Linked DNA regions of Acidisarcina polymorpha. The protein of the gene in region 2 binds, or shares a complex with, the protein of the main gene of each other region. Links are inferred from orthologs where the notes say so. Each region holds a gene or a part of one and is shown on either strand. Other genes may lie near its edges.

Evidence for each region. The genes of interacting proteins can lie anywhere in the genome.
Region 1: the proteins of ACPOL_RS06795 (region 2) and accD are in contact, whole or in part, in a solved structure (PDB 8UXZ), measured with the Escherichia coli proteins. The link is inferred for Acidisarcina polymorpha from one-to-one orthologs.

Annotation. Positions count from the first base shown.
Region 1 is NZ_CP030840.1:2,432,064-2,435,393, forward strand. Bases 1-2,808 are described here. They hold accD (acetyl-CoA carboxylase, carboxyltransferase subunit beta), read right to left. Parts: upstream 1,967-2,808; coding sequence 1,034-1,966; downstream 1-1,033. Other genes in these bases: ACPOL_RS10550 (bifunctional folylpolyglutamate synthase/dihydrofolate synthase), read right to left, coding at 1-610; ACPOL_RS10560 (23S rRNA (pseudouridine(1915)-N(3))-methyltransferase RlmH), read right to left, coding at 2,257-2,709. Also shown: ACPOL_RS10565 (TonB-dependent receptor), read left to right, coding at 3,037-3,330.
Region 2 is NZ_CP030840.1:1,535,588-1,540,817, forward strand. What follows is about bases 67-2,904. They hold ACPOL_RS06795 (acetyl-CoA carboxylase carboxyltransferase subunit alpha), read right to left. Parts: upstream 1,991-2,904; coding sequence 1,142-1,990; downstream 67-1,141. Other genes in these bases: ACPOL_RS06790 (CPBP family intramembrane glutamic endopeptidase), read right to left, coding at 67-1,025; ACPOL_RS06800 (NAD-dependent epimerase/dehydratase family protein), read right to left, coding at 2,079-2,904. In the rest of the region: more of ACPOL_RS06790, read right to left, coding at 1-66; more of ACPOL_RS06800, read right to left, coding at 2,905-2,987; ACPOL_RS06805 (aldehyde dehydrogenase family protein), read left to right, coding at 3,192-4,682; ACPOL_RS06810 (LolA family protein), read right to left, coding at 4,757-5,230. UniProt on the Escherichia coli protein: Component of the acetyl coenzyme A carboxylase (ACC) complex. First, biotin carboxylase catalyzes the carboxylation of biotin on its carrier protein (BCCP) and then the CO(2) group is transferred by the carboxyltransferase to acetyl-CoA to form malonyl-CoA.

The DNA of each region.
Region 1 (3,330 bases), 900 kb from region 2 along the record:
TCGCACGGATGGTCGAGCCCAGCCACTCCGTATGATCGAGCGAAATATCGGTAATCACCGAAACCAGCGGCTCGACCACATTGGTAGCATCCAGCCGCCCTCCCATCCCGACCTCGAGAATAGCAATATCAACCGCCGCCTCGGCAAAGTGAAGGAAGGCCAGCGCCGTCACCGTCTCAAAGAAGCTCGAATGCTCGGAAAGCCGCCCCTGACGAACCAGCCGCGCCGCCGCCTCATCGACCCGGAAGTAAAGCGCCGCGAAGTCGTTATCTGGGATCTCTCCCGCCGTCTGCGTCCCCTTTGCTCTGTCTCCCGGCTCTTCTCCCGCCAGGATCCGCACCCGCTCATTCACTCGCGACAGATGCGGCGAGGTAAACAGTCCAGTCTTGTACCCTGCCGCCGCCAGGATGCTCGCCAGCGTCGCCGCCGTCGAACCCTTCCCATTTGTGCCCGCAATCAATACCGAAGGAAACTTCAGCTGAGGGTCTCCCAACTCCGCCAGAAGAATCCGCATGTCTTCCAGGCGAAACTCCCGCCGTGCCGCCCCAGGAGTCGTCACCAACTCCCCGGCCAGCGCCTGCAGCCCCTGGATCGCTGCTTCATAAGACATAAATCGTGCCTCTAAGTTCCGATTCTGAGTACCTGCAGCATCTTGGAATCGCTGCAGAACCAAGTAGCGTGCGCCGTCATCCTTGATTCAGCCCCACCGGCCGCACCTACCGGCAGAAGCATCGTTTTTCAAGCCACTAGCCGAGCATTGCGAGGCGAAACGCAAAGGAAGGCACGCTTTCCAGCTCCGCCCAATCCTCAAATCCCCTCAATCTCTGCTATCCTCCCACCCATTCTTTAAGGGACACCAACGAAGTCTCGTAGGAGCCCCAACGAAGTCCACCGACTGAAGCGGTACGGTCTTCAGCCGTGCCATACCGACACCAAAGACAATGGCGGCTTTAGCTGCGGAGGGAAGCGCTTCGATCAAACCCTATCCTCATATATAGGAGAACGATTCCAAAGTAGGAGGACGAACCGAACGCTACTCCGTCTTCCGCGTATCCCCACCCATGAAATCCAGTACCCGGCTCAAATATCCCTTCAACTCCCGGCGGTCGACCACCGCGTCCAGCATCCCATGCTCGAGCAAAAACTCCGACCTCTGAAATCCGTCGGGCAGCTTCTGCCGGATCGTCTGCTCCACCACCCTCGGTCCCGCAAACGCAATCAACGCGCCTGGCTCGGCAATATTCAAGTCGCCCAGCATCCCAAAGCTCGCTGTCACTCCGCCGGTCGTCGGGTCGGTGAGGACCGACAAGTAGGGTATCCCCGCATCGTCCAACAAGCCCAGCCGAGCCGACACCTTGGCCAGCTGCATCAGGCTCACAATACCCTCCATCATCCGCGCTCCGCCTGATGCCGCTACGATAATTAAAGGATGCCGGGTCGCGAGCGATCGATCGGCCGCTCGGGCGATCGTCTCCCCGACCACCGCGCCCATGCTTCCGCCAATGAATGCATATTCCATCACGCTCAGCACCACCGCGTGATGCCTGAGATGGCCGGTCGCATTGAGAATCGCGTCATTCAGCCCGGTCTCATCCTGGGCCTTGCGCAGCCGTGCCCGATACGGCTTCAAATCCACAAAATTCAGTGGATCCGTTGACTTTAACTCCAGATCGACCAACTCATATCCCGGCTCTAGCAGGCTCTCGATCCGCTCCCGAGCCCCGAACCGGAAGTGCTTTCCGCACCGCGGGCAAACCTGCATGTTCGCATCCAGGTCCGCCTTCCATAGCACCGAACGGCAGCCATCGCACTTTGTCCAAAGGCCCTCGGTGCGGACGCGCTTTTCGCTGCCATTGACGCTCGGCTCCGGCAAACCAGAAGAGGCATCAGAGAAGCCACTCTCCACATTCTCTCCCGGCAACTCGCCATCGGCGCCGTTCTCTCCCTGCCGCTTAAACCATGCCATCTGTGCCTCGACTTCCCATGCCCCGCCTTCCCCTGTCCTCGACTGTGTCCAGACCAGGAAACCTCCGGAGCCGCCAGTCCTGGACCGGCTCTGCACCTAACAAAAAGTTCGCGCTACAATCTCCAGCCATCCGCGGAATTCGACGTTTTTCGCTCTCGACATCATGCCATCCGGCGATCTCCTGCGCTCTGGGCCACGATTCGCTCGCAAGCTTTCAGTGTAATGGATTCGAAGCAGCAAACATCCATCACCGTCTCTCCACCGCCATGCCTCCGGCCCAAGTACTCCGTTCAGTGCCCTCCATGATAGGGATGGTTAGCCAGGATCGTGAAAGCCCGATACACCTGCTCCACCAGCACCACGCGCGCCAGCTCATGCGGCAGCGTCATCGCCCCCAGCGACAACACCAACCCTCCGGCCCGGCCGCCGGCGGAGTCCACGGCCACCTGCGACCATCCGTCCGCCGGTCCCACCGCGAAGATCAGGTTCTGCGCTCCGCCATCCCGCTGTCCCCCGATAAAACCGGCGAACTCCGCCGACGACAGCATCTTTCCCCTCCCATCCAGCAGCACGACGCGAGGAGCCGTCCTCGTCCGCCCTCCCGCGACCGCCTCCAGAAAGGCCTCTTCGGAGCGAAAGGTCTTCGCCTCGACCGGTGTATAGACGGCCAGTCGACTCAAATAAACGTCCGCCAGGGCGTCGAAGGCCGTCGCACGTCCCCGGCCTGCGATTGCCGCAATCATCACCTTCACCTCAAAAGTCTAAATCCCGCCTTAACACGCCTGTCCGGACAAGGATCAATGAAAATTCAGATAAATCATCTACACAATCTCATAGGCAATCCAGAAAACTGGAGATTCCCTTTATGGATCTCTACAGCCGATTCACAAAGTGCGGCAAAAACAAACAACTTCCTCGCGTCGCAAGCTTTGGTGCACAACGTGCAACACCGACCCCTACACGCCCTACCGCTACATTCATAAACAGCAGTCCCAGTAACTTTTGCTTGGAAGAAGCTGGAGTGCACCCCAGCATAAGAGAAAAGATCACAAAGCACTCGAGAGGGATCAATGCTACGTTTCTGCAAAACAGTATTCGCCGCTGCAATGCTCCTCGGATTTGCCCTCAGCTCCACCGCCATCGCCCAAGTCAACACCGGCCAAATAGAGGGAACGGTCACCGATCCATCCGGAGCGCTCGTCGCCAACGCCACCGTAACCGTCAAAAATCTGGGCACAGATGCCACCCGAGTTGAACACAGCAGCGTTAACGGAACTTATTTGCTTTCAGATCTTTCCCCCGCCAACTACGAACTCACCATCACGGCGGAAAATTTCAAAAGCTTTGTCTCCCGAGTGACCGTG
Region 2 (5,230 bases):
CTGCCGGGTTCGACGACTGCTGGGTGGGTCGGCGAGGATGCCGGCAGAATCTGCACCAGCCTGGGAGTCGCCACTTCGGCGGGAGTCGCCATTGCCTCTTCATGCTGCCGCTTCATCGCTGCATCGATGTCAACCGGAATGCCGCCAGGCACAATGACCGGCTGAGCGTATTGATAGGCGTAGCTTTTGGTGACGGCCATCAGCGCACCGACCGATATGAGCAGGACGATGACCGTGATCAAGCTGCCCTCGGGTCCGTATCCATCGCCGGTCAGCCAAAACGGACCGTGCGCGTTTGTAGAAATCACCGGAGAGAAAATGCGGAGACCTGAAACCGGAAGCCCAAACAAGATGCCCATGCTGGCGTTCCAGGCAAAATGCAGGCCCCAGGGCAGCCAGAGGGCGCGGGTGCGAAGATAGGCCAGACTCAGCAGCCATCCAGCTAGCGCTGTAGTGAGGGTGCTGGCAAAGGTCGCATCCGGATTGGAGAGGTGGACCGCGGCGAAGATGACCGAGACTACCATCGTAGCCATCACCGGGCCCATGGCCTCAATCAGCCGCTGAAATGGATACCCTCGAAAAGCGACCTCCTCGGCCAGCGCCGCGACGAGCAGGGTCGCCAGGTCCAAGAAGAGCAGCCCGAACTGCCTCGGCCCGGTCCAGAAGGTAATGGTCATGCCGCCCAGCAATGCAATTGGCAAGACGCAGGCGACCATTGCTCCCCATCCAAATGCTGCCCCTATTCCAAACTCCTGAAGGGCAGTAGGCCGGCGAATCAATCCCATCGACCGGAGCGGGGTACGCTGACGCTGGAAGATATAGCCCATGGCCCAGAAGCCAAGCAGCAGGACAAACAGGAGAATGAAGCGGTAAATCAACTCCTTCCAATCGCCGGAAGACAATCCGTTGGCGGCACTGCCGGCGATGCGCTCCGCAAGCAGGAAAAATCCTGCCGCGACCAAGAAGTAGAGGAGGGCTCGAACCCGGCCAGGAGCGACCTTCCCCGAGACATCGGCCGTACTCAAGAGCAGACCCCTAGGCGGGTTCCATTGAGAGCATTGTTGCTTCTAGTCTGTGCAGCCGAGAGTCGCGATAGGGTGGTCATTCGTAGTAAGAAGGCGTGTCTGGATGGTTGGATTCGTCAGGATGTATAGAATTGTCCGATATTCCGGAATTTTGCCTGCCGCGCGGCGAGAAGCTGCTCGATCGGCACGGATTTTACTTCTTCAAAGTGATGAACCAACGCTGCGTCCAGCATGGTTGCTGCCGCGTCAAGATTTGCCTGCGCCCCCTCTCCGGGTTCCGGAACGATGTCATCGATGCAGCCCAATGCCCGGATTTCGGAGGAGGTGATTTTCAGCGCCTTGGCCGCGTCAGCGCGCTTTCCGGCGTCCCGCCACATGATGGACGCGCAGCCTTCGGGGGAGATCACGGAGTAAATTGCGTTCTCGAGCATCAGCACCCGGTCAGCCACCGCGATCGCCAGCGCACCGCCGGAACCACCTTCGCCGGTTATGGTGGCGATCGTGGGAACACGCAGCCTGGACATCTCCAGCAGGTTCCTGGCGATGGCCTCGGCCTGGCCACGCTCTTCCGCGCCCATGCCATGCCAGGCTCCGGGAATGTCGATGAACGTAAATACCGGCCGATGAAATTTCTCGGCGATCTTCATCGCGCGCAATGCCTTGCGATAGCCTTCGGGATTGGGCATGCCGAAATTACGCTGCACCTTCTCTTTGGTGGTGCGCCCCTTCAGGTTTCCGATGATCATGACTTCTTCGCCATGGAATCGCGCCATGCCGCAAGAGATGACCGGATCGTCCCCGAAAGCCCGATCGCCGTGGATTTCGCTGAAATCGGTAAAAATGCGTCCTACAAAATCCATCGGAAAGGGCCGTTGGGGATGCCGTGCTAACTCCGTTTTGACCCATGCCGCGGGAGTCGATACCGCTGTTCGCCGCTGCTCTAAATTGCCTGCCTGCTCTGCCATAATGCTTCTAATCCGCTCGACCGCCAAGATTTTGGCTTAGTCGATGTTTCGATTGTATGGACACCCGGGGCAGGAGACAAACTCGGTGCTAGGCAAGCAGCCACTCGAGACGACGAGGCTTGAAGTTAAAGGTCTTCTTTGCCTTCGCGTTCGAAGCGCCGCTGAGCCTGTTGGCGTAGTAGACGGCGTCTTCGCCAGCAATCCGGAGAGCTTCCTCTTCTGCTAAATGAGGCGGGGGCGGAGCGCCGACCCATTGGGCAAATTCCGGCAGCCAGCGGCTGACGGGCGATGGGTCGTCGTCGACGATGTTGTAGATCCCGGGGGGCGCGGTGATCGCCGCCACCGTAGCCTGGGCAGCGTCGTCGATATGGATCCAGGACCAGACTCCTTGGCCGTCGCCAATCACTGGGGCCCCCTGACGTCGAACTTGGTCTGCCACCGCGCCATCGGGGTTGTACCAGGTGTTCGGACCATAAAAGAAGCCGTAGCGCAGAGCGACCCCTTCCATCGCTTTGGAGTTCAACACTCGCGCCTCGAGCTCAGCGTACGCTCTTGCGCTGGCTGCGACACCGGGGCTCGCATCGGTGGCAAGCCCATCGGTTTCGTCCGCCAGGCCGTTGCTCGCCTTCAAGAAGAAGCCGCTCGCCTGTTGAAGATAGCGGCGAACCCCGATCTTTTCGGCTGCCCGGTAAAGATTGCCACCGCCCTCAATGCGCAGTTTTCGGTCGCCAGCTGCCGATGTCGCCATCTGTGCTGGATCCTTGGGGAGGGAAGTCAGCTCGTCGATGACGATCTCGGCCTCCGAAGCGCGCAGCGCTTGCTCAACCGCTGCTTGGTCGAACGCGCTCACCTCAACCACGGCTGCTCCTAGATGGGTGAGGCTCTGCGCGCCGGCGGCGGACCGCGTCATGCCGGTGACCGTGTGGCCCTGACGGATCAATTCTGCTATCAATGGACGACCGATTGCACCGGTTGCGCCGGCGACAAAGATTCTCATGGAAGATGCTCCTCTCGGGACGAGTATTCGCAACAAGCCCCTTTAGGATGAAGACGCAAGCGGTATGGCTCCATCAAATTTCACTGAGATAATTTTCGGCCTCTACCCGCAATTGGAGTGGGATTCATCATCTTGAGCCTCTATCATCCGAGCGTCAGCTCACCTTGGAAGACTGCTTTGCGACCAACCTAGTAAGCTGTCTGCATGACGACGACTTATAAGAATCTGATTGGCGGCCAGTGGGTCGCTGCGCGCAGCGGCAAGACCTTTCAGAACATCAACCCCGCGAACCACGATGATATTGTTGGGACCTTTCAGTCCTCCGATGCCAGCGATGTAGCGGACGCGGTCGCCGCGGCCAGTGAAGCCTGGAAGACCTGGCGCCTTACCCCTGCGCCCAAGCGCGCCGAGGTCCTTTACCGGACTGGAGAGATCCTGCTTGAACGCAAAGAGCAATATGCCCGGGACATGACTCGTGAAATGGGCAAGGTGCTCGCCGAGACGCGCGGCGACGTGCAGGAAGCGGTCGATACCGCCTACTACATGGCCGGGGAGGGACGGCGCCTCTACGGCCAGACCACGCCTTCGGAGCTGCCCAACAAGTTCGCCATGTCGTTGAGAATGCCGGTCGGCGTCGTGGGCATGATCGCGCCGTGGAACTTCCCCATGGCGATCCCTTCCTGGAAGCTCTTCCCCGCCCTGGTTTGCGGCAACGCCTGCGTAATCAAGCCCGCGGAAGATACCCCGCTGTCGACTTATAACCTCGTCCAAACACTCATGGATGCCGGGTTACCGCCGGGAGTGGTGAACATCGTGACTGGGTTCGGTCCCGAGGCCGGCGCGCCGCTGGTGGAGCATCCCGGCGTGCGCGCAATTTCCTTTACTGGTTCGAGCGAAGTTGGCCGCATCGTTGGCCAGACCGCCGCTGGACTCTTCAAGCCTTGCTCGCTCGAAATGGGCGGGAAGAATGCCATGATCGTCCTCGAGGACGCGAACCTCGACCTGGCCCTCGAAGGCGCCCTGTGGGGGGCCTTTGGAACTACCGGACAGCGCTGCACGGCGACCAGCCGGATCATTCTGCATAAGAAGATCGCTGCTGAATTCGCTGAGAAGCTCGTCGCCCGCGCCGAGGCGCTCAAGGTCGGGGATGGACTCGATGAGCAGACTCAAGTCGGCCCGCAGATCAATCAGCAGCAGATTGAAACCTCCGAGCGTTACGTTGGCATTGCCACGAAAGAAGGCGCCAAGCTGCTCACTGGAGGCAAGCGCCTCCGCGAAGGCGCTCATGGCAAAGGCTGGTTCTTCGCGCCGACTATCTTCAGCGAAGTCACTCCCAACATGCGGATCGCCCAGGAAGAAGTCTTCGGCCCGGTGGTGAGCCTGCTTGAATGCGAAGGCCTTGAAGACGCGCTATCGATCGCGAATGGTATTCAGTATGGATTGTCGACCTCGCTCTACTCGAAGGATGTGAACCGCGCCTTCCAGGCGATTCGCGACTTAGAGGCGGGCATTACTTACATCAATGCGCCGACGATCGGCGCCGAGGTGCACTTACCTTTTGGAGGAGTGAAGCAGACTGGCAACGGCCATCGAGAAGGCGGGACAGGCGCGCTGGATTTCTATACCACCTGGAAGTCGGTGTATGTGGATTACTCCGATAAGCTGCAGCGGGCGCAAATTGATACGGGGGAGTGACGACAGATCCAAGTCCTTGCTATCGCCCATGCCAAACGCCGTCCCGCATATTGGCGGGAACGAACGTTCTGACCCTACTTCTGCACGACGCTCTTCGCCTTCGGGACGTCAAAGACGTTCTTTGGCAATTTTTTATCGTTGTATTTGATGTGGGTGAAGGTCGTTGTTCGCGTATCGCCGGAGATGTAGAAGAATTCCTGCTTCAACGAGACGGCCCTGGTGGGGTCGACCCAGATCGTGACATGGTCGATCTTCGCGCTGTCTTTTGCTTGCGGACTCTTCAGATCCAGCTTTTCGGTCGCGACACCATCGACGGTCTCGGAGCCGAGGTCGTCGATCTGCCATGAGGCCTTCAAATCCTTGCCGCTGCCGCCGAAGCCGAGGGTCAGGAAGCTGTCCGCCTGGGCCTTGTTCTTGCCTACGCTGAAGACGTTGAGTTGGTCGAGCGCAGGGTCGTAGTAATAGAGCATGCCGTCCTTGTAGACGACCGTCTTCTTGGCCGGCTGCACGATCAAAGCGGCCATCTGGGTTTGTCCGCCGCTGCGATC